Regions from separate parts of the Streptomyces sp. NPDC022910 genome, predicted to be linked through region 2. Evidence: riboswitches for the same ligand, from Rfam matches in the RefSeq annotation. Region 2 holds a riboswitch; the other holds the start of a gene.
What was found. A riboswitch is a leader RNA that binds a small molecule or an ion and turns the genes downstream of it on or off. The one in region 2 is predicted to bind glycine.
Positions count from the first base shown of each region.

Region 1: another riboswitch for glycine. It lies ahead of gcvP (aminomethyl-transferring glycine dehydrogenase); the one in region 2 lies ahead of gcvT (glycine cleavage system aminomethyltransferase GcvT).

Region 1 is NZ_JBVHHL010000001.1:3,428-17,770, forward strand. It holds gene ACZ3TS_RS00020 (sugar phosphate nucleotidyltransferase) at 1-227, shown strand, start outside; gene ACZ3TS_RS00025 (DUF881 domain-containing protein) at 395-1,228, shown strand; gene ACZ3TS_RS00030 (small basic family protein) at 1,225-1,557, shown strand; gene ACZ3TS_RS00035 (DUF881 domain-containing protein) at 1,563-2,453, shown strand; gene ACZ3TS_RS00040 (FHA domain-containing protein) at 2,515-3,387, shown strand; gene ftsR (transcriptional regulator FtsR) at 3,406-4,161, shown strand; gene ACZ3TS_RS00050 (bifunctional nuclease family protein) at 4,245-4,718, shown strand; gene ACZ3TS_RS00055 (MerR family transcriptional regulator) at 4,974-5,609, shown strand; gene ACZ3TS_RS00060 (DNA polymerase IV) at 5,665-7,062, shown strand; gene ACZ3TS_RS00065 (PRC-barrel domain-containing protein) at 7,177-7,548, opposite strand; glycine riboswitch at 7,663-7,758, shown strand; gene gcvP (aminomethyl-transferring glycine dehydrogenase) at 7,935-10,820, shown strand; gene ACZ3TS_RS00075 (DUF5999 family protein) at 10,913-11,119, opposite strand; gene ACZ3TS_RS00080 (hypothetical protein) at 11,518-12,108, opposite strand; gene ACZ3TS_RS00085 (glutamate-cysteine ligase family protein) at 12,649-14,166, shown strand; gene ACZ3TS_RS00090 (hypothetical protein) at 14,140-14,316, opposite strand.
Region 2 is NZ_JBVHHL010000008.1:216,432-230,774, reverse strand. It holds gene ACZ3TS_RS11200 (L-serine ammonia-lyase) at 35-1,402, opposite strand; gene glyA (serine hydroxymethyltransferase) at 1,497-2,759, opposite strand; gene gcvH (glycine cleavage system protein GcvH) at 2,776-3,153, opposite strand; gene gcvT (glycine cleavage system aminomethyltransferase GcvT) at 3,261-4,382, opposite strand; glycine riboswitch at 4,566-4,667, opposite strand; gene ACZ3TS_RS11180 (AAA family ATPase) at 4,835-5,509, shown strand; gene ACZ3TS_RS11175 (enhanced serine sensitivity protein SseB) at 5,575-6,366, shown strand; gene ACZ3TS_RS11170 (enhanced serine sensitivity protein SseB C-terminal domain-containing protein) at 6,641-7,441, shown strand; gene ACZ3TS_RS11165 (ABC transporter permease) at 7,764-8,771, shown strand; gene ACZ3TS_RS11160 (ABC transporter substrate-binding protein) at 8,841-10,637, shown strand; gene ACZ3TS_RS11155 (ABC transporter permease) at 10,748-11,746, shown strand; gene ACZ3TS_RS11150 (ABC transporter ATP-binding protein) at 11,743-12,840, shown strand; gene ACZ3TS_RS11145 (ABC transporter ATP-binding protein) at 12,837-14,141, shown strand; partial or broken gene ACZ3TS_RS11140 (M1 family aminopeptidase) at 14,280-14,343, shown strand, end outside.

The DNA of each region.
Region 1 (14,343 bases), on a different contig from region 2:
GGGCCGTCAAGGGTCTCGTGATGCGCCGGGTCGTGGAGGCGGCAGGAGACCGATTCGTCGACACGACCGACGGGGTGCGGGTCGTGGAGACCGACGGGCGGTGGGTACTGGTGCTGCCCGACCCCGCCGAGGCCGTCACGCACCTGTGGGCGGAAGGGCCCGACGACGCCTCCGCGCAGGCCCTGCTCGACGAGTGGTCGGGGGTCGTGGACAGCGCCGGTCGGTAGAACCCACAACGCGCGCGCGTGCCGGACGGGCGCCCCCACGGGGGCCTGTCCGGCACGCCGGTGGGGCCATTCGGAGTATGCGTTCACGACGTGCGACTATGTGCGGCATGCCGCAGCCGCCCCCCGTTCGGAGCACGCCAGGGCGCCCCACGCGTCCGGACGCCTCCATGTCGTTGCTGACCAATGTCATGGATCACAGCCTCGACGACGGATACGCCGAGGCGGCCGCGCGGAAGGAGGCCGAGGGCGCCGGGGGTATGCCCGGGACGGTGCGGGCCAGGCTCGGTCTCGCGGTGGGACTCGTGCTCGCCGCCCTGGTGGTGACCGTGGGCGCCGCGCAGGCGCGCATAGCAGCCCCGACCGTCGCCAAGGAACGCCAGGAGCTCATCGACCGCATCCAGCGTGAGACCGCGGCCGCGGACAAGCTGGAGGGGACGGTCGACAAGCTGCGCGACGAGGTGAGCGCACGGCAGCGCGAAGCCCTCAAAAAGGACGGCGGCGGCGACGCCGACCTCGCCGGGATCCTGTCGGGTGCCGTCGCCGTGCACGGCCCGGGTGTGAAGCTCGTCGTGAACGACGCCAAGGAAGCCACCATGGGCAGCAACGGCGATCCGCGCGAGACCTCCGACTTCTCCGACACCGGCCGCGTCCGGGACCGCGACATGCAGCGCGTCGTCAACGGGTTGTGGGAGTCGGGCGCCGAAGCCATCGCCATCAACGGGCAGCGGCTGACGGCACTGTCGGCGATCAGGGCCGCGGGCAACGCGATACTGGTCGACAACAGACCGCTGGTACCGCCGTACACGGTGCTGGCGGTGGGGGACGGCGAGCGGTTCAGCACCAGGTTCCAGAACAGCGCCGACGGGTTGTACCTGCATGCGCTGCAGGAGAACTACGGGATCCGGACCGGCATTTCCGTCGAGGGTGACGTCCGGCTGCCCGCCGCACCGAGTGTGACCGTACGTACAGCACAACCGAGCACAGAGAAGGGCACATCGTGATCGCCGTACTGGGCCTCGTCGTCGGAGTCGTGGTCGGCCTGTTGGTCCGGCCGGAGGTTCCGGCGGTCGTCGAACCTTACCTTCCGATCGCCGTCGTGGCGGCGCTCGACGCCGTGTTCGGCGGCCTGCGGGCGATGCTCGACGGCATCTTCGACGACAAGGTCTTCGTGGTGTCGTTCCTGTCGAACGTGGTGGTGGCGGCGCTGATCGTCTTCCTGGGCGACAAGTTGGGCGTCGGCGCGCAGCTTTCCACCGGTGTGGTCGTCGTCCTCGGCATCCGCATCTTCTCGAACGCCGCGGCGATCCGTCGGCACGTGTTCCGGGCGTGAGGCCGATGAGCAACGAGGAAGAGACGCCCAGGGCACCGCAGACGTCCAAGCCGTCGCAGACGCCCGAGCCGTCGCAGAGTCCCGAGCACCGGTTGCGCAAGGAGCTGCCGCAGGAGGTCCCGGCGGCGGCCGAAGGCACGTCCGGGGCGTCGCAGGAGGACCCCGAGGCGGCGCTGACAGGCCGTCAGCGCCTGGCCAAGGGGCTGTGGCCGCCGCGAGTGACGCGGGCCCAACTCATCGTCGCGCTGCTGCTGTTCGGCCTCGGCTTCGGTCTGGCTGTCCAGGTCGCCTCCAACAGTGACGGCGGCAGCGCCCTGCGCGGCGCGCGCCAGGAGGATCTTGTGCGCATCCTGGATGAACTCGATGACCGTACGCAACGTCTTCAAGACGAGAAGCAGGGTCTCGAAGATCAGCGGTCGGAGCTCGAGAACAGCTCGAACCGGGCTGAGGAGGCCCGCAAGCAGACCGCCGAGAAGGAGAAACAACTCGGCATCCTTGCGGGCACGGTGGCGGCAGAGGGACCCGGCATCACGATGACCATCGGGGACACGAAGGGAACGGTCCAGGCGGACATGCTGCTCGACGCGATCCAGGAGCTGCGCGCGGCCGGCGCGGAGGCCATCCAGGTGAACGGAGTTCGGGTCGTCGCCAGCACGTATCTGTCGGACTTCGGGAAGAGCGTGAGCGTCGACGGGAACAAGATCACCCAGCCCTATCGTTTCAAGGTCATCGGCAAGCCGCAGGACCTCGAGCCGGCGCTCAACATTCCGGGAGGCGTGGTGCAGACCCTCGAGAAGGAGCAGGCCACGGTCACTGTGGAGCGTTCGACGAAGATCGTCGTGGATGCCTTGCGAGCGGCGAAGCAGCCTGACTACGCTCGGTCGTCCTCCCCGTGAACCGGGGGTGCATGGACGCCGTCCGGCAGGGGCATGAGGTTGCGGGGGGTCGGCGCACCGAATGGGTGGTGCGTGGTGGAAACTGTCAGGTGGATACGGACGTTGTGAGGATGTCCGGGTCGGCCGGTGTATGCAATCAGGGTTCGTCCTGCCCCACGGGCGGGTCTGTTTCGGTCAAGGGGAATCGCCCGTGAAGTTGTTTGCGAAGTTGTTCGGCAAGAGCGCGCGAGAGGGCCGCGACAGTGCGACTGCCCGTCATCGCGCACAGCCGGGAGAAGCGGAGGGCCAGCGCCCGCTGTTCCGGGACCAGGTCGCTGCTCCGGGTGGCGGCATTTCGGGAGGTCAGGGCGCGGCGTCTGTTGACCCTGGCGCGTCCGGCCCCATAGGTTTCGGGGACATGTCGGCTCTGGTGTGTACGAGGTGCGGTAACCGCAACGCGGAGAACAGCCGCTTCTGTTCCAACTGCGGTGCCCCGCTTCGCGCTGGGGCGGTTCCGGAGCGTGCGTCGGAGACGACCTCCACGATCTCGATCTCGGGTCTGGAGGCCTACGACGCGGAGGCCACCGGCCAGACGCCGATCCCGACGCTCTTTCCGGAGGCACAGGCGGCCGTCGACGCGCTGCCGCTCGGCTCGGCGCTGCTGGTGGTGCGCCGCGGCCCCAACTCGGGCAGTCGCTTCTTGTTGGACAGCGATCTGACCACGGCGGGGCGCCATCCGCAGAGCGACATCTTCCTGGATGATGTGACGGTCTCACGTCGGCACGTGGAGTTCCGCCGGAGCCCGGACGGCACATTCACGGTCGCCGACGTCGGCAGCCTCAACGGCACATACGTCAACCGCGAGCGCATCGACCAGGTCGCGCTCCACAACGGTGACGAGGTGCAGATCGGCAAGTACAGGCTGGTCTTCTACGCGAGTCAGCGGGGCATCTGACCCGCCAGGGAAGGGTCCATGCTTCACACACCGAGCGGCGGTGCCGACAGCGGCACCGCCGCCGCGGACAGCGGGCTGATGAGCATCGGCACCGTGCTGAACGTGCTGCGCGAGGAGTTCCCGGAAGTCACCATCTCCAAGATCCGGTTCCTGGAGGCCGAGGGGCTCATCGAACCGCAGCGCAGCCCTTCGGGGTACCGCAAGTTCAGCGCGGGCGACGTCGAGCGCCTCGGCCAGGTGCTGAGGATGCAGCGGGACCACTATCTGCCGTTGAAGGTCATCCGCGAGCATCTGGACGCCCTGGAGCGGGGCGAAGAGGTACGGCTGCCCTCCCTGGGCCGTCCGCGTGATGGGGGTGAGGGAGAGCCGCTCGGGGACATCCTGGGCGAGCCGGAGGCCGCCGCGGCCGTGCGGATCGGCCGTGACGAGCTGCTGACGGCCACGGGGATCAGCCCGGAGCAGCTCGAGGAGTGGGAGTCCTACGGTCTCGTCGCACCGCTGCCGGACGGCGTGTACGACGCCGAGACGGTCACCGTGGCCACTCTGGTGGCCGAACTGGGCAGGCACGGGATCGAGCCGCGCCATCTGCGGGTGATGAAGGCCGCCGCGGACCGCGAGGCGGGCCTGGTGGACCAGGTGCTGGCCCCGCTGCGGCGCCACCGCAATCCGCAGACCAGGGCACACGCCGAGGCGCGTACGAAGGAGCTGGCGGGGCTCGCGGTCAAGCTGCACGCCGCGCTGGTGCAGTCCGCGCTGGGCGTGCGGCTGCCCTGAGCCGGGTGTTCGCCGTCGGCGGATCGCTCGGCCGTTCTGTGCCCGACTACCCAAACGTCCCGGGCACGGCCTAGGGTTGCTGTGTGAACGAGCTCGATGTCGTAGGTGTCCGGGTCGAGATGCCCTCCAACCAACCGATCGTGCTCCTGCGTGAAGTGGGAGGCGACCGCTACCTCCCCATCTGGATCGGCCCCGGGGAGGCGACGGCTATCGCGTTCGCCCAGCAGGGCATGGCCCCCGCACGACCGCTGACCCACGACCTGTTCAAGGACGTGCTGGAGGCCGTCGGCCAGGAGCTCACGGAGGTACGCATCACGGATCTGCGTGAAGGCGTCTTCTACGCGGAGCTGGTCTTCGCCAGCGGTGTCGAGGTGAGCGCCCGCCCGTCCGACGCCATAGCGCTGGCGCTGCGCACCGGGACGCCGATCTACGGCAGTGACGGGGTGCTCGACGACGCGGGCATCGCGATCCCGGACGAGCAGGAGGACGAGGTCGAGAAGTTCCGCGAGTTCCTCGACCAGATCTCGCCCGAGGACTTCGGGACCAGCAGTCAGTGACGGTCCTCTTCGGGCCACGGGTGTGGTTCCTTACGGGGGGCGGGACCGGTCGGTTCCGGCGGTGCGGCATGTGCCGGCGGCCAGTGCGCCGTCTCGAAGCCCCCTGCCAGAGCATTCGGCTAGCCTTTCCCCACGGAAGGGCACGGGAAACCACTCCTAGGGTGATTATCACTCGGCGTGCCGAGTGTGGCGATCGTTGACGCACCCCTGGTGACTGCCTACCGTCGAGAAGGCAGGTCAAGGACGGAGGTCGGCGTGAGAATCAGCGGCGGCGGTACGGCGGGGGGTGCCCCCGGACGCAGTCTGGGGGAGGGCGGCCCGTACCCGCTTCACGGCAGCGCGGCCGGCTCCGCCCCTCAGCGGCCGACGGCCGTGCGGGGCGACGGAGGGGCGGCTTCCGAGCAGATCGGCTATCGCGGCCCCACGGCATGCGCCGCTGCGGGCATCACCTACCGCCAGTTGGACTACTGGGCCAGGACAGGTCTCGTCGAACCGAGCGTGCGCCCCGCCTACGGGTCGGGTACGCAGCGGCTGTACAGCTTCCGGGACGTCGTCGTCCTGAAGATCGTCAAGCGGTTCCTCGACACCGGTGTGTCGCTCCAGAACATCCGAACAGCGGTCCAGCACCTCCGGGAGCGCGGTTTCCGGGACCTGGAACGGATGACGCTGATGAGTGACGGCGCGACAGTGTACGAATGCACGTCACCGGACGAGGTCCACGCCCTGCTTCAGGGCGGACAGGGCATCTTCGGCATCGCCGTCGGCGTCGTGTGGCGGGACGTGGAGAGCGCGCTCTCGCAACTGCATGGTGAGCGCGTCGACACGGGCGAGACCCTCGTGGGTCACAACCCGGCGGACGAGCTGGCACGGCGACGCAACCGGGCCGTCTGAACCACGCCGCCGCGGTCGGGCCGCATTGTCAGTGGTGTAGGGCAGCATCGGAGATGTGAGAACCGCGCCCACGATCCTGCATCTCGACATGGATGCCTTCTACGCCTCGGCGGAGCAGGCATCCAAGCCGAGCCTGCGTGGGAAGGCCGTCGTCGTGGGCGGGCTCGGGCCGCGCGGGGTGGTGGCCACGGCCTCGTACGAGGCGCGGGTGTTCGGGGTCCACTCGGCGATGCCCATGGCCCAGGCACGTCGGCTCGCGCCGAACGCCGCGTATCTCGTGCCGCGCTTCGGGTTCTACCGGGAGATCAGTGAGCAGGTGATGGGGCTGCTGCGGGCCCTGTCGCCGCTGGTGGAGCCGTTGAGCCTGGACGAGGCGTTCGTGGATCTGGAGGCCGGGGGAGCCGCCTGGGACGAGGAATCGGCGCGGCTGACCGGGGTGAAGCTGCGCGCCGACATCCGGGCCGTCACAGGGCTCACGGGCTCGGTGGGCCTCGCCGCATCCAAGATGCTCGCCAAGATCGCCTCGGAGCAGGCAAAGCCGGACGGCCTGGTGCTGATACAGCCGGGCACCGAGCGCGCGTTGCTCGGTCCTCTGTCGGTGCGCACGCTCCCGGGCGTCGGGCCCGCCACCGGTGACCACCTGCGGCGGGCCGGGATCACCACGGTCGACGAGATCGCCGAGGCGGGCGAGGACGAGCTCGTGCGGCTGCTGGGCAAGGCTCATGGGCACGCGCTGTACGCCATGGCGCTCGCGCACGACGAGCGGCCTGTGGTGGCCGAGCGGGAGGCCAAGTCGGTGTCGGTCGAGGACACGTACGACGTCGACATCCACGACCGGGTCCGGGTCGGACTCGAGGTGCAGCGGCTCGCCGACCGGTGTGTGCGCCGGCTGCGGGACGCCGGGCTGTCGGGCCGCACCATCGTGCTGAAGGTCCGCAGATACGACTTCTCGACTCTGACCCGGTCCGAGACCCTGCGTGGACCCACGGACGACCCAGCGGTGGTGCGTGAGGCCGCCGCGAGGCTGCTGGAGTCCGTGGACACGACCGGTGGGGTGCGGCTGCTCGGCGTCGGCGTCAGCGGGCTCGCCGACTACACCCAGGAGGATCTGTTCGCCCAGGCGCACCTGGCCGCGGGGGAGGCCGGGACGGAGGAGCACGCGGAGGCGGAGGAGACGGCCGAACCCACCGAGGATCAGCCGGCGACGTCGTCCGAGCACGTCTGGCGTGCGGGCCACGACGTACGGCACGCCGAGTACGGGCACGGGTGGGTGCAGGGCAGCGGTCTCGGCAGGGTGACCGTACGGTTCGAGACGCCCGACTCGGAGCCGGGACGCGTCCGCACCTTCCGCGTCGACGACCCCCGGCTCGAGCCGGCGGATCCGCTGCCCCTGGTGCCGCGAAGACCGGAGGCCGCGGGGCCCCGGGCGGCGCCGTCCGGGGCCGGGGCATGACGGAGCGGCCGGGCGAAGGCCGTCGGACGCACCCAGAGGCAGAGGGGAGGTTCGCCCGACAGGCCGCCGTCCCGGACGGAGCCGTGATGGGGATTCGGCCGGGACAGGCGGTTCTCACGTCTCGTCGGACCCCGCGAGATGCCCGAAGTCGCGGTCCGGGGCGGGAGGTGGTGAGGCCACGTCGAGTCCGTAGTGGTGGTAGAGCTGCAGCTCCTGTTCGGGGGAGAGATGCCGGCCGACGCCGAAGTCGGGGGCGTCCTTGATCAGGGAGCGTTCGAAGGGGACGAACAGCGCGCCCTCGACCAGCTCACTGGGTTCCAGCGGGACGAACGCGTCCCGGCCGAACAGACCCGTTCGTATGGCCGCCCACTCGGGCACACCGGTGGCGTCGTCGAGGTAGACCTCGTCGATCGTGCCGATCTTGTTCCCATTGCGGTCGAACGCCTTGCGGCCGATCAGATTCCGCGGATCGATATCGGTCTTCACGGTGCCTCCAGCTGGTCGCAACTCGTTCATAAGCACTACAAAAGAGCACATTCAGGAGGGCGGCCACTCGAAGGTCCCCGGGTTGTCCCCGCTGGTAGTCTGGCAATCGGCTGCTGACCCCGTGCGGGAGAGTCCTCCGGAGTGACCCGGAGGCGCCGAAGGAGCAAACCCTCCCCGGAATCTCTCAGGCACACGTACCGCACGGACGAGGTCACTCTGGAAAGCAGGGCGGGTGTCGACGGCTTCCGCTCTCACCGACGGTGAAAACCGGAGCGCCTTCGGGCGGACCGGTGAAACTCTCAGGTTGTGATGACAGAGGGGGAGGCCGTCGGGGTACCCGCGCCGTGGTGCCCCTCGAAGGTCGCGCCAGACCAGGAGGCCTCCGCATGACCGCCCACCGCATTCCGCTCTTCGAGCTCGAACGGGGGACACCCTTCGAGCAGCGTCATATCGGGCCCGACCAGGAGGCGCGGGCCAAGATGCTCGCGCAGGTCGGCTACGGCTCGCTCGACGAGCTCACGGCCGCCGCCGTCCCCGATGTGATCAAGAACGCCGACGCGCTGGACCTGCCGGGCGCGCGCACCGAGGCCGAGGTACTGGCCGAGCTGCGCTCCCTTGCCGACCGCAACCAGGTCCTCGACTCCATGATCGGTCTCGGCTACTACGGGACCTTCACGCCGCCGGTGATCCTGCGGAACGTGATGGAGAACCCGGCCTGGTACACCGCGTACACGCCCTACCAGCCGGAGATCTCCCAGGGCCGGCTCGAGGCCCTGCTCAACTTCCAGACCATGGTCGCCGACCTCACCGGCCTGCCGACCTCCGGAGCCTCCCTGCTCGACGAGGGCACGGCCGCCGCCGAGGCCATGGCGCTGTCCCGGCGCATGGGCAAGAACAAGAAGGGCCTCTTCCTGGTCGACGCGGACGCGCTTCCGCAGACCATCGCCGTGATCCAGACCCGCGCGGAGCCCGCCGGTGTCGAGGTCGTCGTCGCCGACCTCAGCGACGGTATCCCGGCCGACGTCGCCGAGCGGGAGATCAACGGCGTACTGATCCAGTACCCGGGTGCCTCCGGTGCCGTACGCGACCTCAAGCCGGTCATCGAACAGGCCCACGGGCTGGGGGCGCTCGTCACGGTCGCCGCGGACCTGCTGGCGCTGACGCTGCTCACCTCGCCCGGCGAGCTGGGCGCCGACATCGCCGTCGGGACGACGCAGCGCTTCGGCGTGCCGATGGGCTTCGGCGGGCCGCACGCGGGATACATGGCGGTCCACGAGAAATTCGCCCGCAGTCTGCCCGGCAGGCTCGTGGGCGTCTCCCTCGACGCGGACGGGCACAAGGCGTACCGGCTCGCCCTGCAGACGCGGGAGCAGCACATTCGCCGCGAGAAGGCGACGAGCAACATCTGCACCGCCCAGGTGCTGCTCGCCGTGATGGCCGGGATGTACGCCGTCTACCACGGGCCCGAGGGCCTGCGGACCATCGCGCGGCGCACTCATCGGTACGCCGCGATTCTCGCCGCGGGTCTCACGGCGGGCGGGGTCGATGTCGTCCACGGCGACTTCTTCGACACGCTGACCGTGCGGGTGCCTGGCCGCGCCGACACGGTGGTCGCCTCCGCCCGCGAGCGCGGTGTGAACCTGCGCCTCGTGGACGCCGACCACGTGTCGATCTCGTGCGACGAGACGACCGGGCGCGCTCAGCTGGGCGCCGTCTGGACCGCGCTCGGGGTCGAGGGCGACGTCGAGGCGCTGGACGCGAGCACCGAGGACGCGCTCCCCGAGACGTTGCTGCGCACCGACGACTACCTCACGCACCCAGTCTTCCACCAGCACCGTTCCGAGACCGCGATGCTGCGCTACCTGCGTCGGCTGGCGGATCGGGACTACGCGCTCGACCGCGGCATGATCCCGCTGGGCTCGTGCACCATGAAGCTCAACGCGACCACCGAGATGGAGCCGGTCACCTGGCCCGAGTTCGGGCAGCTGCACCCCTTCGCGCCTGCCGAGCAGGCGCAGGGTTACCTCACGCTCATCCGTGAGCTGGAGGAGCGGCTCGCCGAGGTCACCGGCTATGACAAGGTCTCCCTCCAGCCCAACGCCGGTTCGCAGGGCGAGCTGGCCGGTCTGCTCGCCGTGCGCGGCTACCACCGCGCCAACGGCGACGACCAGCGCACCGTCTGCCTGATCCCGTCCTCGGCGCACGGCACCAACGCGGCCAGCGCAGTCATGGCCGGCATGAAGGTCGTCGTGGTGAGGACCGCGGAGGACGGCGAGATCGACATCGAGGACCTGCGGGCCAAGATCGAGCAGTACCGGGACGAGCTCGCGGTTCTGATGATCACGTACCCGTCCACGCACGGCGTGTTCGAGGAGCACGTCGCCGACATCTGCGCGGCCGTGCACGTGGCCGGCGGTCAGGTGTACGTCGACGGCGCCAACCTCAACGCCTTGGTGGGCCTCGCCAAGCCGGGTCACTTCGGCGGTGACGTCTCGCACCTCAACCTTCACAAGACGTTCTGCATCCCGCACGGGGGCGGTGGTCCGGGCGTCGGCCCGGTCGGCGTCCGCGCGCACCTGGCGCCGTACCTGCCCAACCACCCGCTGCAGCCCGCGGCCGGTCCCGAGACGGGTGTCGGCCCGATCTCGGCCGCTCCCTGGGGCTCCGCCGGCATCCTGCCGATCTCGTGGGCGTACGTCCGGCTCATGGGCGGCGAGGGCCTCAAGCGCGCCACACAGGTGGCCGTGCTGTCCGCGAACTACATCGCCAAGCGCCTGGAACCGCACTACCCGGTCCTCTACACCGGCCCCGGCGGCCTGGTCGCGCACGAGTGCATCATCGACCTGCGGCCGCTGACCAAGGCGACCGGAGTGAGCGTCGACGACGTCGCCAAGCGGCTGATCGACTACGGGTTCCACGCGCCGACGATGTCGTTCCCGGTGGCCGGCACGCTGATGATCGAGCCGACCGAGTCCGAGGACCTCGCCGAACTCGACCGGTTCTGTGAGGCGATGATCGCCATTCGCGCGGAGGTCGAGAAGGTCGGCTCGGGCGAGTGGCCCGCCGAGGACAACCCGCTGGGCAACGCTCCGCATACGGCCGCGGCACTGGGCGGGGAGTGGAAGCACGCCTACACGCGCGAGGAGGCCGTCTTCCCGGCCGGTGTCTCGGCCGCGGACAAGTACTGGCCGCCGGTGCGCCGCATCGACCAGGCCTTCGGTGACCGGAACCTGGTCTGTTCCTGCCCGCCGCTGGACGCTTACGACGAGTAATCGCCCTCGGACATGCGTAGGGGCCGGTTCGGAGTGTGCGTCTCCGGGCCGGCCCACGCTGCGGGGGCAGTGGGTGCCCCATTGTGCGCGGCTCAGGCGGCCGTCATCACCTGGTCGGTGCCCAGCGGGCGGTGCGGGGCGATGATCTGGCCGTCGGGCAGAAGCTCACCGGTGTCCTCGAAGAGCAGAATGCCGTTGCACATCAGGCTCCATCCCTGCTCCGGGTGGTGCGCCACGAGGCGGGCGGAGTCCCGGTCGGCGGATTCGGCTGTCGGGCACGGTGGCTGGTGCTGGCACATGGTGGATGGGATCTTTCGCTCTGTCGTGATGTGTGAGATGGCTGTTGTGTCTGTCCTGCGGCTCGTCGAGTCGTTCATGGCCGCCCCCCCGTTGGTGATGCATCGGTCTGGAACCCAGTGTTGCCCTACGGGCGTCAAACCGCAGGGATTTCGCAGCACCGCTTCTCACAGGTTCATGACGCATCACTCGCGCGGACGGTTCATTCCAACACGACCGTCCCTTCGGGTGGTTCATGATGGCCGGGAGGGGCTAGTCCGCGCGGCCCGCCAGTGCTTTGTCCCTCGTACGAGCGGGATGGGGCACGAACGAGCGACAGGTTCCCAAGGTGTTGACCACCCGGACATGCGCCGTGCCCCGCCGCCGGAGACGGCCGCGGGGCACGGCGCGAGAGCGTGGGTCATGCGAGCGTCGGCGAGCCGAGCAGCGGAGTCCGGGTGACCCGGAGGGTGAGCACCGGGAGGAGATCGGCGACACGGTGCGGGCGGTGCGCCGCGATGCCGGGCGGAGCCGGCGCGAGCGGCACCAGCAGGTCGGCCGCGGCCGGATGGCCGGTCGCCCCGTCGGCCGTGCAGTCGCCGTGCAGCCACAGCGTGAGCATGTAAAGCTCGGGCACGGACAGCAGCCGGGCCTGGTAGGGCTGTGTCATCGTCTCCGCCTGGCGCAGGGCATGCTCGGTGGAGGCGACGTACGGGCCCTCGAAGAAGTGCGAGAACGCCCAGCCGTCCGGAGTCAGCATGGTCTCGGCGGCCGCCACGGCGCGGTCGCCGCAGCGGATGAGGAAACGCCACCCGGCGAGCCGGGTGGCCGACGCGCCCGCCGGGGTGATGCGGTCCAGCACGTGTACCGGCAGGGGGAGTTCGGGTGTCGCGGGCCCCTGAGCTGTGCGCAGGGACGGGGTGGCAGCCTCGCGGACCGCGGTGGGGGAACCGAGTGCGGTGAGGACGGAGCGGAGGGCGGGCGCGGGAGCCGGGGGGACATGCAGCTGCATGGTGGGTCGCCTCTCATTCGACAGGCACGGTGGCGCGAGGGCGTGGCGGGGTGGGCGGACGGCGCTGTCAGCTCTCGGGGTCAGAGGGGCGGGAGGATGGTGCCCGGACGAAGGGCGGCGCTTTGACGACTGGGCTCAGGACCGCGAGTGCCAACTCTCTACCCCGTGCTGAAAGTTTATACGACGCGTGTTCATGCAGTGTTTCGTCTAGTCGTCGCGCGTATGACGAACAAGGGGATATTCGGCCGGTGATAAGTGGGATTCGTCCCGGTCCTGCACGGGCATCCCGGCGGCGACCTCGGAATACTTCTCCGTAACGGTCGGCCGATTCTCGTCGGCGTTTTTCACGACATGGTTGCTCGGCGAAACTGCGTATTGCCTCATGCCTCGTGAATGTGCCCGGAGGCGTCGGCCACCAGCCTAGCGTGCGACAGCGCCCCTGCGGGACGTTATCGATCGCCTTGCCGGGGCATCATCCACCGAGACCCGGGACAGCAGCGGCCGGATCGTCGGCCTGCCCATCTCAGGAGGGATGCTTCGATGGGAGAGAAGGTCGTGGCAGGGCAGTTCGACCTGTCCGATCGTCAGCGCTACCGAGGCAAGTTGAGGCAGTGCCTGGCGGGGCTGGCGCGGCTGCTGGAGGAGAAGCGGTTCGACAGGCCCAAGAACCTGATGGGTCTGGAGATCGAACTGAATCTCGTCGGATCCGACGGCATGCCGAGAATGATGAATGCGCAAGTACTGGAAAAGATTGCAAGTCGAGATTTCCAAACAGAACTCGCCATGTTCAATCTGGAAGTCAACATAGCTCCACATCGGCTGGGCGGCCGGGTACTCGACCAGCTCGCCGAAGAGCTGCGCACCTCGCTCGCCTACGCCGACCGGAAAGCGAGCGAGGTCGATGCCGGAATCGTCATGATCGGCATTCTGCCCACGCTCGACCGCGACGACCTGGTCTCCTCCAACCTCTCCGCCGTCGACCGCTACACCCTGCTCAACGACCAGATCGTGGCCGCTCGCGGTGAGGACTTCACGCTCGACATCGAAGGGGTGGAGCGGCTGGAGTGCACCTCGCGCTCGATCGCGCCCGAAGCCGCCTGCACGTCCGTCCAGTTGCACCTCCAAGTCACCCCGGCGCGCTTCGCGGACGTGTGGAACGCCGCGCAGGCCGTGGCGGCCGCGCAGGTCGCCGTGGGCGCCAACTCCCCGTTTCTGTTCGGGCGTGAGCTGTGGCGCGAGTCCCGGCCACCGCTGTTCCAGCAGTCCACCGACACCCGGCCGCCCGAACTGCAGGCGCAGGGGGTGCGACCGCGCACCTGGTTCGGGGAGCGCTGGATCACGTCGGCGTACGAGCTGTTCGAGGAGAACCTGCGCTACTTCCCGGCCCTGCTGCCGATCTGCGACGACGAGGACCCCCTGCGCACCCTCGACGAGGGGGGAACACCCAAGCTCGCCGAACTCGTCCTGCACAACGGCACGGTGTACCGGTGGAACCGGCCTGTCTACGGCATCGCCGACGGTGTCCCGCATCTTCGCGTGGAGAACCGGGTGCTGCCCGCCGGACCCACCGTCACCGACGTGATCGCCAACGCGGCCTTCTACTACGGCGTCGTCCGCGCCCTCGCCGAGGAGCCACGGCCGGTGTGGACGCGACTGCCGTTCGAGGCCGCCGCGGTCAACTTCGACACCGCCTGCAGGTACGGCATCGAGGCTCGCCTTCGGTGGCCACGGCGCGGGCGCTACGGCGGGATCACCGAGGTGGACGCCGTGGACCTCGTACGCGACGAACTGCTGCCGCTGGCCGAGGCGGGGCTCGACGCCTGGGGTGTCGAGCCCGCCGACCGGGACTTCTACCTCGGGGTGATCGAGGAGCGGTGCCGGCTGAGGGTCAATGGCGCGAGCTGGCAGGCCGCCACCTTCCATCGGGCCCTGGAACAGGGGCTCGACCGGGAGGCCGCGCTGGCCGCGACGACCCGGAGGTACTGCGAGCTGATGCATGCCGGCGAGCCGGTGCACACCTGGCCCGTCGGGTTACGCGAACCGGTGCTCCTGGGGTGAGCGACCGGACGTCCATGCCCGGCTGCCCGCCTGCACGACCGCCTTGGGGATCACGGAGTGGATCCGCGAGCGGTCCTTCACCTGGTGCCCCGAGCCGCCGGTCGCCCCGGCGATCTGCCGGGCCTCGTCCCGGGATGCCTCCGGGTGCATCGCGATCGCCCGTCGCGCCGGTCACGG
Region 2 (14,343 bases):
AAAGACACGAAAGCGCCGGTCAGAACCCATCCCCTCAGCACTCGATGATGTTGACCGCCAGCCCGCCCCGCGCCGTCTCCTTGTACTTGACGCTCATGTCCGCCCCGGTGTCCTTCATCGTCTTGATGACCTTGTCCAGGGAGACCTTGTGGGAGCCGTCGCCGCGCATCGCCATCCGCGCCGCCGTGACCGCCTTCACCGCGGCCATGCCGTTGCGCTCGATGCACGGGATCTGGACCAGACCGCCGACCGGGTCACAGGTCAGGCCGAGGTTGTGCTCCATGCCGATCTCGGCCGCGTTCTCGACCTGTTCCGGCGTGCCGCCCAGCACCTCGGCCAGCGCGCCCGCCGCCATCGAGCAGGCCGAGCCGACCTCGCCCTGGCAGCCGACCTCCGCACCGGAGATGGAGGCGTTCTCCTTGAAGAGCATGCCGATCGCGCCCGCGGCGAGCAGGAAGCGTACGACCCCGTCCTCGTCGGCGCCGGGCACGAAGTTGATGTAGTAGTGCAGGACCGCCGGGATGATGCCCGCGGCGCCGTTCGTCGGAGCCGTGACCACGCGGCCGCCCGCCGCGTTCTCCTCGTTCACCGCCATCGCGTAGAGCGTGATCCACTCCATCGCGCGGGACACCGGGTCGCCCTCGGCGCGGAGCTGCCGTGCGGTGACTGCCGCGCGGCGGCGCACCCTCAGGCCGCCGGGCAGGATGCCCTCCCGCGACATGCCACGTGACACACAGGCCTGCATCACCCGCCAGATCTCCAGCAGACCCTCGCGGATCTCCTGCTCCGTCCGCCAGGCCCGCTCGTTCTCCAGCATCAGCGAGGAGATCGACAGACCCGTCTCCTTCGTCAGGCGCAGCAGCTCGTCGCCCGTACGGAAGGGGTACTTCAGCACCGTGTCGTCCAGCTTGATGCGGTCCGCGCCCACGGCGTCTTCGTCGACGACGAAGCCACCGCCCACCGAGTAGTACGTCTTCGCCAGCAGCTCCGCCCCGGAGGCGTCGTACGCCCACAGCGTCATGCCGTTCGCGTGGTACGGGAGCGTCTCGCGTCGGTGCAGGACCAGGTCGTCGTCGAAGGAGAACGCGATCTCGCGCTCGCCGAGCAGCCGGATCCGCCCGGAGTTCTTGATGTCCTCCACCCGCTGGTCGGCGGTCTCCACGTCCACTGTGCGCGGCGAGGCGCCCTCCAGGCCGAGCAGCACCGCCTTGGGCGTGCCGTGGCCGTGGCCGGTGGCACCGAGCGAGCCGTAGAGCTCTGCCCGTATGGACACGGTCGTGTCCAGGAAGCCGTCATTGCGCAGTCGGCGGGCGAACATGCGTGCCGCGCGCATCGGGCCGACCGTGTGGGAGCTGGACGGGCCGATACCGATCGAGAACAGGTCGAAGACCGAGATGGCCACGGTCACTCCTCAATTACGGGGGTGGTGCAGGGGGTGGGGCACCGCGCTCAGCCGAAGGGGTGGTTCTCCAGTGTGCGCGGTGCCCCGACGGGACTTACTTCTCGAGACCCGGGTACAGCGGGTGCTTGTCGGCCAGGGCCTTCACCCGGGCCTTGAGCGCCGCGCTGTCGTACGACGGCTTGAGCGCCTCGGCGATCACGTCCGCGACCTCGGCGAAGTCCTCGGCCGTGAAGCCGCGGGTCGCCAGGGCGGGCGTGCCGATGCGCAGACCGGAGGTGACCATCGGCGGGCGGGGGTCGTTCGGGATCGCGTTCCGGTTGACCGTGATGCCGACCTCGTGGAGGCGGTCCTCGGCCTGCTGCCCGTCCAGCTCGGAGTCGCGCAGGTCGACCAGGACGAGATGCACGTCCGTGCCGCCGGACAGCACGGAGACACCGTGCTCCCGGACGTCGTCCTTGACCAGACGCTCGGCCAGGATGCGGGCGCCGTCCAGCGTACGGCGCTGCCGCTCCTTGAAGTCCTCACTCGCCGCGACCTTGAAGGCGACCGCCTTGGCCGCGATCACGTGCTCCAGCGGACCGCCCTGCTGACCGGGGAAGACCGCGGAGTTGATCTTCTTGGCCAGCTCGGCCGTCGACAGGATCACGCCACCGCGCGGGCCGCCCAGCGTCTTGTGCGTCGTGGTGGTGACCACATGGGCGTGCGGCACCGGGTTCGGGTGCAGGCCCGCCGCGACCAGACCGGCGAAGTGCGCCATGTCGACCATGAGGTACGCGCCGACCTCGTCCGCGATCCTGCGGAACGCGGCGAAGTCCAGCTGCCGCGGGTAGGCCGACCAGCCCGCCACGATCAGCTTGGGCCGGGATTCCTTGGCCAGGCGCTCCACTTCGTCCATGTCGACGGTGCCGTCGTCGCCGACGTGGTAGGCGACGACGTTGTAGAGCTTGCCGGAGAAGTTGATCTTCATTCCGTGGGTCAGGTGCCCGCCGTGGGCGAGGTTCAGACCCATGATCGTGTCACCGGGCTGCAGCAGCGCGAACATCGCGGCCGCGTTGGCCTGCGCGCCCGAGTGCGGCTGCACATTGGCGTGCTCGGCGCCGAAGAGCTCCTTGATGCGGTCGATGGCGATCTGCTCGACCACGTCGACGTGCTCACAGCCGCCGTAGTAGCGGCGGCCGGGGTAGCCCTCGGCGTACTTGTTGGTGAGGACCGAGCCCTGGGCCTCCATGACCGCGACCGGGGCGAAGTTCTCCGAGGCGATCATCTCGAGGGTGGACTGCTGACGGTGCAGCTCGGCGTCGACGGCGGCGGCGACGTCCGGGTCGAGCTCGTGCAGGGGGGTGTTCAGAAGCGACATGTGGTCCTACGACTCCTCAGCCGGCGATGTGGGCGTCGTATTCATCGGCGGAGAGCAGGTCGGCCGGCTCCTCCGTGACGCGCACCTTGAACAGCCAGCCGCCCTCGAAGGGGGCGGAGTTCACCAGCGACGGGTCGTTGACCACGTCCTCGTTGGCCTCCGTGACCTCACCGCTGACCGGCGAGTAGAGGTCGCTCACCGACTTGGTCGACTCAAGCTCGCCGCAGGTCTCGCCCGCGGTCACCGTGTCACCGACCTCCGGGAGCTGGACGAACACGACATCGCCGAGCGCGTTGGCCGCGTGTTCCGTGATGCCGACCGTCGCGACGCCGTCCTCGGCGGCCGACAGCCACTCGTGTTCCTTGCTGTAGCGCAGCTGCTGGGGGTTGCTCATGGCCTGAATTCTCCTGTACGCGGGGGAGTGGTGGTGAATGGGGACTGCTGGAGACGCTCGTGAGCAGGGAGGACGTGTGCGGTGTCACGCCGGCCCGCGCCCAGTGTCTACTTCTGACGCTTGTAGAACGGCAGCGCCACGACCTCGTACGGCTCATGGCTGCCCCGGATGTCCACCCCGACCCCGGGCGTGCCCGGGTCGGAGTGCGCGGCGTCGACGTACGCCATCGCGATCGGCCTGCCCAATGTGGGGGAGGGGGCGCCGGAGGTGACCTCGCCGATCACCTCGCCGCCGGAGACGACCGCATACCCGGCGCGCGGGACGCGGCGGCCCTCGGCGACCAGGCCGACCAGGACCCGCGGCGGGTTCGCGGCTGCGCGCTCGGCGGCCTCCAGCAGCGCGGTGCGCCCCACGAAGTCGCCCTCCTTCTCGAACTTCACGACCCGGCCGAGCCCGGCGTCGAAGGGCGTCAGGGACGTGCTGAGCTCGTGCCCGTACAGCGGCATGCCCGCCTCCAGACGCAGCGTGTCCCGGCACGAGAGACCGCAGGGGGCGAGACCCACCGGCGCGCCCGCCTCGGTCAGTGCCTGCCACAGCTTCTCGGCGTGCTCGGGGGCGAGGAACAGCTCGAAGCCGTCCTCGCCGGTGTAGCCGGTGCGCGCGATCAGGGCCGGGACGCCGGCGACCGTGCCGGGCAGGCCCGCGTAGTACTTCAGGCCGTCCAGATCGGCGTCGGTCAGGGACTTGAGGATGCCGGGGGACTCGGGGCCCTGGACGGCGATCAGCGCGTAGGCGTCCCGGTCGTCGCGCACCCCGGCGTCGAAGCCGGCGGCGCGCTCCACGAGCGCGTCCAGCACCACCTGGGCATTGGAGGCGTTGGCGACGACCATGTACTCCTGCTCCCCGAGCCGGTACACGATGAGGTCGTCGAGGATGCCGCCGTCCTCCCGGCAGATCATGGTGTAGCGGGCCCGGCCGACGCCGACGGAGGAGATGTTGCCGACCAGGGCGTGGTCGAGGAGCCGGTCCGCCTGGGCCCCGGTCACCGTGATCTCACCCATGTGCGAGAGGTCGAAGAGGCCCGCCTTCGTACGGACGGCGACGTGCTCGTCGCGCTCGGAGCCGTACCGCAGGGGCATGTCCCAGCCGGCGAAGTCGGTCATCGTCGCGCCGAGTGAACGATGCAGGGCATCGAGCGCGGTACGGCGCAGGGGGCTGTTGCTGCTCATCGGTTGTGCTCCCAAGGCGATGGGGGTCCCCCCGCGCGAGCGCAGCCGAGCGTGGGGGAGGGCGAGGTCGTTCCTCCCCATCTGTCATCGGAACCTGAGAGGTTCGCCATGACTCCCGCGGCGGGTCGTCACGGCTTGCACCTTGGGTGGGACCACCAGAGGCGGCCCGCTTTCCAGATGTGCCTCGCCCGCGCGGTATCAGGGGCCTGAGAGATTCAAGGGAGGGACTTGCTCCTTCGGCGCCCGGGCACACGTACGTACCCGGAACTCTCCCGCGCGGATTCAAGCGGCCGGTATGCAGTTGGCGCGCACATCATTGCACGCATCGCCCGACGGCGGCAGGCCGCGTCTGTAACCGGCCTGTGGCGGTACGAGTACGAAAACGCGAGACCGGCGCATTACCTTCTCTTTACACTCGACGGGCAGGGCACTACCTGACCCAGGGGAGGGCGATGACGGTGAACAGGACCACGGCGTATGCCACGACCTCGGGCCTCGCGGTGTCCGGGCAGCCCGGTGCCCCGGCGCGGGCGGCCCACGGACCGCGGCGGACGGCCGTGGTGCGTGATCTTCGCGACCGCGCGGGCCGCAGTCCGCACGGGCTCACCTTCGGCGCGGGAGACCTCGTCGTGATCACCGGTCTGCCCGGCAGTGGCAAGTCCACGCTGATGCGCCGCGCCGTGCGGGGCGTCCGGGTCGACTCCCAGGACACCCGTGACCGCTGGGACACGCGCCTGGCCCGGTTCCTGCCGTACGGGGTCTATCGCCCACTGGTCCGTCTCGCCCACTATGCGGGCCTGCGCCGCGCCCTGCGGACGGGCACCGGAGTCGTCGTGCACGACTGCGGCACGCAGGCCTGGGTGCGCGGCTGGCTGGCCCGGGAGGCCCGGCGCCGCGGCGGCACGCTCCACATGCTCCTGCTCGACGTCACTCCGGACACGGCCCTGGCGGGGCAGCACGAGCGCGGCCGCGGCGTCTCGCGGTACGCGTTCCTCAGGCACCGCCGGGCCATCCGCCATCTGCTTCACTCCATCGAGCAGGGCCGGCTGCCGGAGGGCTGCGGCTCCGCGGTACTGCTCGACCGGGACGCGGCGGACGTCCTGCACCGGATCGACTTCGCGGGCTGATGGGCCGTCCTCGTATACCGCTAGCCTTTTCAGCCACAGCAGTGTTCTGAGCAGGTGGTAGGCAGATGGACTTCCCGGCGGACCTTCCCGCGGACTTTCCCGCACAGGCGCACCCCCATCCGCATGGCGGATGGCCGGGCAACGAACTGGAAGAGGTGCTCTCCGCCTCGCTCGGCGTACCCTCGGCCGGCGCCCGGATCATCGAGGTCCTCGGCCGAAGCTTCGTATGGGTGCCGCTCCCCAATGACGGTGGCCCCCACAGCGGTCCCCTCGATCTGCCGACGTTGGAGATCGAGGGTCAGGTGTACGTCCCGGTGTTCAGCTCGGAGGAGCAGTTCCGCCAGGTCGTCGGCAACCACATGTCGTACACGATCGCGCCCGCCGTGGAGTTCGCCCGTGGGCTGCCCCCGCAGGTCGGTATCGCGGTCAACCCGGACGGCGTGGTCGGTGTGCCGCTGCCGCCGGACGCGGTGGCCGAGTTGTGCCGGGCCGGGCGTACCCCGCTCGACGGCCCCGTGAGCGGCGGCCGCGTCCGTCTCTTCGAACCCGACTGGCAGGACGACCCGGTCGACTTCCTCACCGCCGCCTCGGCCGAGTTCGCGGCCACCGGTGTGGTGCTGACCGCGCGCCGCTGCCTGGCCGTGATCGAGACCGCCGACCCGGTGATGTTCATAGGCGTCGAACTCTCCTCCTGGGAGGCCGACGCGCGCACGCTCCCGCTGGAGGCGCTCGGCCGGGCGCTCGGCAAGGTGCCGGTGACGACGCCGGTGAACATGGTGTTCCTCGACATGGCCCAGGACCCGGTGGGGGACTGGCTGCGGGAACGGGTGCGGCCCTTCTACCAGCACGGTTTCTGAACCGTCCGCGGCCGCCGCGCGCGACGCCGCGGTGATGTGGGGTGGCGCGCGTCAAGTTGCTGTCAGGATGGCGGCTTAACCTGGTTTCATGGCCGGAGCGGAAGAGCCCGCCTCCGGCCCGGGGGTCCGGCCGCAGGCGACGCCGCAAAGGGGACGCGGTGTCCCCGGGACAGGGAAGAATGGCTCGGTCGGGGTGGTGCGGCTGAAATCCGCCCGCAACGCACCGGAGACATCCGCCGGGGTTGTCAGGTTCGTCGTGAAGGGGCGGTAGAGGGTGAGCGCGTCGGGCACGGCCGCGGCCGGGCAGGTCGAGCACATGCTGCGCCAGGTGACGCCCGGGCGTTACGACGCCTACGAGGCGCTCCTTCGCGCGCTCGCGACCCCGTCGTCCGGCCAGGTCTGGATGCTGCTCTGGCACGGCCAGGCCGGCTCGCCCGACGCCCAGTACGGAAACATGGAGGTGGACGGTTACGGCTACGCGCCCTGCGTCACCTCCGCCCAGGAGCTCTCGGCCAGCGGCTGGAACCGTTCGTACGAGGTGGTCGACGGCCTGGACGTCGCTCGCACCCTGTACCCGGACCACTACGGCCTCTGGCTGAACCCGCACGCGCCGGGCGGCGGCGTCGGCATCCCCTGGCTCGATCTGCGCCGTATCGCCACCGGCCTGGAGCGCCAGCCCGCCGGACCGCTCAGGCTGTCCGAACCGGCCGTCGAGATCCCGCAGTTCTACGCCCTCCTCACGCAGAACGCGCACCGCACGGGCGCCGTACGCTCGCTGCGCCGGGCCTGGGTGCAGCCCGCCCTCGGCGCGCCGTACCTGGCGATCGGCCTGGACGTGTACGACACCTCGCCGCCCGCCGTCGACTCGGTGCGCGCGATGATGCAGCAGTCCATCGTCGCCGTGCCCGAAGGGCTGCCCGTGTCGACCGTCGCGATGTCCGACGAGTACGACCCGGTCGCGCTGTGGCTGCGCGCGCACGCCCGTCCCTTCTACGACCGCGAGGCCCATGCGGCCCCGGTCCAGGCGCCGGCGGCGGGCGGGTATGGCTATCCACCGGCCCGCGGGGCCTACTGAACCCGGACGGCGGCCACCGACGGCCGGGGTCCGCTGTCCCGAGCTCCTCTTCGCGCGTAGATGAGAGTGGATGGTCGCGGTATCGCACGATGTGCCCCAATTGGCACGCGTCCGACCCACGTTACCCGCTGTCCGGATAACGGAACCTCCCAGCCCGTATCACGTTTATGCATCCATTCACCGTCAAGTCTGGCTACAGATCGCCGGAGCGTTGAAGACTCCCGCTTCAAGGGGTTCGCCCCTGTGTACGACGGACTGGATTCATGCCGCCACAGCGGCAAGCGCGGGCCGGTCACCGCCGGTTGAGAGGGGTCCCTGCCAGATGACGGCACCATTGCACGAGCCGACCGCCGAAGCGGCCCCGAGCGCGGCCGAGGAGGCGGCGCTTGCCACTGCCGGAGCGGAGGCCGTACAGGGTCGATCGCTGGGCCGGATCGCCTGGGAGCGCCTCAAGCGGGACAAGCTCGCCCTCACGGGCGGCATTGTCGTGCTCGTCCTCATCCTGGTCGCCGTGCTCGCACCGGTGATCACGAGCCTGGTCGGACAGGATCCGGACGCCTACCACGAGAGCCTGATCGACCCGCTGTTCGGCACCCCCAAGGGCTCGCTGGGCGGCATCAGCGGCGACCACCTGCTGGGCGTCGAGCCGGTCAACGGCCGCGACATCTTCGCACGCATCCTCTACGGCGCCCAGATCTCCCTCCTGGTCGGCTTCCTGTCCGCCGTGGTCGCCGTGGTCCTGGGCACCGTCCTGGGCATCCTGGCCGGATTCTTCGGCGGCTGGGTCGACTCCCTCATCAGCCGCGTCATGGACGGTCTGCTCGCCTTCCCGCAGCTGCTCTTCACCATCGCCCTGGTCTCCGTCATGCCGAACAACATGCTGGGCCTGACCGGCTCCAGCGTGCGCGTGTTCGTGATGATCGTGGTCATCGGCTTCTTCGGCTGGCCCTACATCGGACGTGTGGTGCGCGGCCAGACCCTCTCGCTGCGCGAGCGCGAGTACGTCGAGGCGGCCCGCTCGCTGGGTGCCGGGCGCTTCTACATCCTGTTCAAGGAACTGCTGCCCAACCTCGTCGCGCCGATCATCGTGTACACGACGATGATGATCCCCACCAACATCCTGACCGAGGCGGCACTCAGCTTCCTGGGCGTGGGCGTCAAGCCGCCCACGGCCTCCTGGGGGCAGATGCTCTCGAGCGCGATCGACTACTACGAGTCGGACCCCATGTACATGGTGGTCCCGGGTGTGGCGATCTTCATCACCGTTCTTGCCTTCAATCTCTTCGGCGACGGCGTGCGGGACGCGCTGGACCCGAAGGGCTCTCGCTGAACTGCCGTACTCCAAGCGTCCCGTGGCACCGACACGGGGTCTCTCATCTAATCCGGAGGATCCGAGATCGTGACTACCCAACGCACCTCAGGGCGGCGGAAGCAGGCGTTTGCCGCTGCTGCCGCGGTCGCCGCGCTGCTGACCACGGCGGCGTGCGGCGGCGGTGGCAATGACGGCGACAAGGGCTCGAAGACCGGCGCCGCCGGCTTCGACGCCGCCAACAACAAGGTCGCCCAGGCGTCCCTGGTCAAGAAGGGCGGCACGCTGAGGTTCGGTGGCGCCCAGGACGCCGACTCGTGGGACACCACGCGCGGTTACTACGGCTTCATGTGGGACTTCGCCCGCTACTACAGCCGCCAGCTCATCACGAACAAGGCGGAGCCGGGCAAGGCCGGCGCCGAGCTGACCCCGGACCTCGCCACCGGGCTCGCCAAGGTCACCGACGACGGCAAGACCTACACGTACACGCTGCGCGACGGTGTGACGTGGGAGGACGGCAAGCCGATCACCTCCAAGGACGTCAAGTACGGCATCGAGCGCGTCTGGGCGCAGGACGTGCTGTCCGGCGGCCCCGTGTACCTGAAGGACGTCCTCGACCCCAAGGGCGAGTACAAGGGCCCCTACAAGGACACGTCCAAGGACAAGCTGGGCCTGAAGGCGATCGACACGCCGGACGACAAGACCATCGTCTTCCACCTGCCGAAGGCCAACTCGGACTTCCAGGAGATGCTGGCCCTCATCTCGGCCTCCCCGGTCCGCCAGGACAAGGACACCAAGTCCAAGTACGGCCTGCACCCGTTCTCCTCCGGCCCGTACAAGTTCCAGTCCTACAGCCCGGGCAAGGACCTGACCCTGGTCCGCAACACCGAGTGGAAGCAGTCCTCGGACCCGGTCCGCAAGGCGTACCCGGACAAGATCACCGTCCAGTTCTTCTCGGACGCCAACCAGCTGGACCAGCGCCTGCTCAACGGTGACCTGGACCTGGACATCAACCAGACCGGCATGTCGCCGCAGGGCCGCACCACCGCCCTGAAGGAGCACAAGGCCAACCTGGACAACCCGGTCTCCGGTTACATCCGTTACGCGGTCTTCCCGCAGAGCGTGAAGCCGTTCGACAACATCGAGTGCCGCAAGGCCGTCATCTACGGCGCCGACCACGTGTCGCTGCAGACCGCCCGCGGTGGCCCGGTCGCCGGTGGTGACATCGGCACCAACATGCTCCCGCCGTCCGTCCCGGGTGCCGAAGGCCAGAAGTACGACCCGTACGAGCTCGCCGGCGCCAACAAGAACGGCAACGAGGCCAAGGCCAAGGAAGCGCTGAAGGCCTGCGGCAAGCCGAACGGCTTCTCCACCACCATCGCCGTCCGCAACAACAAGCCGGTCGAGGTGGCCACCGCCCAGTCCCTGCAGGCGTCGCTGAAGAAGATCGGCATCAACGCGCAGATCGACCAGTACGACGGCTCGCAGACCACCGGCATCATCGGCAGCCCCTCGAACGTCCAGAAGAAGGGCTACGGCATCATCATCATGGGCTGGGGCCCGGACTTCCCGTCCGTCCAGGGCTACGGTCTGCCGCTGTGGGACAGCAAGTACATCCTCGAGAGCGGTAACTCCAACTACGCGCTGATCAAGGACAAGACGATCGACGGCCTGTTCGACGACTACGTCAACACGCTGGACGACGCCGGCAAGACCAAGATCGCCACGGAGATCAACCACAAGGTCATGGAGGGCGCGTACTACCTGCCCTTCGTCTTCGAGAAGTTCATCAACTGGCGCGGGGACAACCTGGCGAACGTCTACACGACCGACGGCTACAGCGGCACGTACGACTTCGTCAACCTCGGCCTGAAGTCCGCGAAGTAAACCCGGCACACCCGCCGTACGGCACGAAAGGCAGGTGAAGGCCGGCGCGGCGTGACCGCGGGCCACCGGAAGACCTCTGGTGGCCCGCGGTCCGCGGCGGGCCGTAAGCTGTGCTCGCTTACCTCATCAGGCGGCTGTTCGCCGCCGCAGTGATGCTCGTGGTCATCATCATGGTGGTCTTCGGCATCTTCTTCCTCGTCCCCAAGTGGGCGGGCGTGGACATCGCCACGAGCTTCGTGGGCAAGCAGGCGGACCCGGCGGCCGTCGAGGCCGTGCGGCAGAAGCTGGGCCTGGGCGACCCGATCTACTCCCAGGTCTGGGAGTTCTTCAAGGGCATCTTCGCGGGTCGCACCTACTCGGGTGGTGGTGACGTCACCCACTGCGCCGCGCCGTGCTTCGGCTACTCCTTCCGCAGCGAGCAGGCCGTGTGGCCGGTGCTGACCGACCGCTTCCCGGTGACCCTGGGTCTCGCGCTCGGCGCCGCCGTGCTGTGGCTGGTCTTCGGTGTCGCGGCGGGTGTGCTCTCCGCGCTCAAGCGGGGCAGCGTCTGGGACCGCGGCGCGATGGTGGTCGCGCTGTCGGGTGTCTCCCTCCCCATCTACTTCACCGGCATGCTCTCCCTGGCGATCTTCGCCTTCGGCCTGAAATGGATCGACGCAAAGTACGTGCCCCTCGACCAGAGCTTCACCGGCTGGTTCGGCGGCATGATCCTCCCCTGGATCACCCTGGCGTTCCTGTACGCGGCGATGTACGCCCGGATCACCCGCGCCACCATGATGGAGATCCTCGGCGAGGACTACATCCGCACGGCCCGGGCGAAGGGCCTCAAGGAGCAGGTCGTCATCGGCAAGCACGCCATGCGCTCCACGATGACACCCATCCTGACCATGCTCGGCATGGACCTCGGCGCCCTCATCGGCGGCGCCATCCTGACGGAGTCGACGTTCAACCTGCCCGGCCTCGGCCGCGCCGTGCTCGACGCCATCAAGAACCAGGACCTGCCCATCATCCTGGGCGTCACCCTGATCACTTCTCTCGCGGTGCTGATCGCCAACCTCGTGGTGGACATCCTCTACGCCGTGATCGACCCCCGAGTGAGGCTCTCATGACCGAACTCAGCAAGACCGGAGCTGCCGTGGGCGAGCCCACCTCCGCCACGCCCACCCCGACCTCCTTCCTGGAAGTGCGCGACCTGAAAGTGCACTTCCCGACCGACGACGGCCTGGTCAAGTCCGTGGACGGGCTCAGCTTCAAGCTGGAGAAGGGCAAAACCCTCGGCATCGTGGGCGAGTCGGGTTCCGGCAAGTCGGTGACCTCGCTCGGCATCATGGGCCTGCACACCGCCGGCCAGTACGGCAAGCGCAAGGCGCAGATCTCCGGTGAGATCTGGCTGGAGGGCACCGAACTGCTGTCCGCCGACCCGGACCATGTGCGCAAGCTGCGCGGCCGGCAGATGGCGATGATCTTCCAGGACCCGCTGTCCGCGCTGCACCCGTACTACACGATCGGTCACCAGATCGTGGAGGCGTACCGCATCCACCACGACGTCGACAAGAAGACCGCCCGCAAGCGGGCGATCGACATGCTCGACCGGGTGGGCATCCCGCAGCCTGACAAGCGGGTGGACAACTACCCGCACGAGTTCTCCGGCGGTATGCGCCAGCGCGCGATGATCGCGATGTCGCTGGTCAACAACCCCGAGCTGCTCATCGCGGACGAGCCGACCACCGCCCTGGACGTGACCGTCCAGGCGCAGATCCTCGACCTGATCCGCGATCTGCAGAAGGAGTTCGGCTCCGCCGTCATCATCATCACCCACGACCTGGGCGTCGTCGCCGAACTGGCCGACGACATCCTGGTGATGTACGGCGGCCGTTGCGTCGAGCGGGGACCGGCCGAGAAGGTGTTCTACGAGCCCCGGCACCCCTACACCTGGGGTCTGCTCGGCTCGATGCCGCGTCTGGACCGTGAGCAGCAGGACCGCCTCATCCCGGTCAAGGGCTCCCCGCCCTCCCTGATCAACGTCCCGTCCGGCTGCGCCTTCAACCCGCGCTGCCCGTACGCCGACATCCCGAAGGACAACGTCACCCGCACGGTCCGCCCCGAGCTGACCGAGGTCGGCGGCCAGCACTGGGCCGCCTGCCACATGACGCAGGAGCAGCGGGAGCGTATCTGGACCGAAGAGATTGCGCCGAAGCTGTGAGCGAGAACCCCAAGGACGCCGCGGTGAAGATTCCCGCGCAGAGCGATGGTGCCACCCTCGCCAAGGACGCCGCCCCCGGCGAGACCCTGCTGAAGGTGACCGGGCTCCGGAAGCACTTCCCGATCAAGAAGGGCCTGCTCCAGCGGCAGGTCGGCGCGGTGCACGCGGTCGACGGGATCGACTTCGAGGTCAAGGCCGGCGAGACGCTCGGCGTCGTGGGCGAGTCGGGCTGCGGCAAGTCGACGATGGGTCGGCTGATCACCCGGCTGCTCGAACCGACCGCGGGCACGATCGAGTTCGAGGGCAAGGACATCACACACCTCGGCGTGAGCGACATGCGTCCGCTGCGCCGCGACGTGCAGATGATCTTCCAGGACCCGTACTCGTCGCTGAACCCGCGCCACACCATCGGCACCATCATCGGCGCCCCCTTCAAGCTCCAGGGTGTCGAGCCCGAGGGCGGCATCAAGAAGGAAGTGCAGCGGCTGCTGTCGGTGGTCGGTCTCAACCCCGAGCACTACAACCGGTACCCGCACGAGTTCTCCGGCGGTCAGCGCCAGCGCATCGGTATCGCCCGCGCGCTCGCGCTCAACCCGAAGCTGGTCGTGGCGGACGAGCCGGTCTCTGCTCTGGACGTGTCGATCCAGGCGCAGGTCGTGAACCTGCTGGACGACCTCCAGGAGGAGCTCGGCCTGACGTACGTGATCATCGCGCACGACCTCTCGGTCGTCCGGCATGTCTCGGACCGGATCGCGGTGATGTACCTCGGCAAGATCGTGGAGCTGGCCGACCGGGAATCGCTCTACAAGGCGCCGATGCACCCGTACACCAAGGCGCTGATGTCGGCGGTGCCGATCCCGGACCCGAGGCGCAAGAACGTGAAGAGCGAGCGCATCCTGCTCAAGGGTGACGTGCCTTCGCCGATCGCGCCGCCGAGCGGCTGCCGCTTCCACACGCGGTGCTGGAAGGCGACGGAGATCTGCCGGACGACCGAGCCGCAGCTCATCGAGCTGAAGCCGGGGCAGCGGGTGGCCTGCCACCACCCGGAGAACTTCGAGGACCAGGCCCCGCAGGACACCGTGCTGATCTCCGACGCCAAGGCAGCGGCGGAGCTGGTGCCGGACGCGGTGCTGGAGGAGTCGGCGGAGACGTCGGCGGCTGTGGCCGCGGAGGTGGAGGCGGCGGCTGAGGCAGACGCTGACGCCGAGGTCGTGTCGGAGGCGGCCGAGGCTTCCGAGTCCGTCTCCGAGGAAACCGCCGAGGCTGCCTCCGAAGAATCGGAAACCGACGGCAAGAAGTAAGGGAACAATTCACCGACGCCTATGCCCCGGCGACCAGGGATCTGGTTTCCGGGGCATACGCATTCAACGGGCTCGGATCAGCTCACGGCCCGTGCCACCCGGAGCCTGACCTCCTTCGACCTCGACCTGCAGAAGCTCAAGGAGACCGGGGCCATCGTCGACGACATGCCCCAGGCAGGCTTCTCGCTGGAGGTCCAGTCGA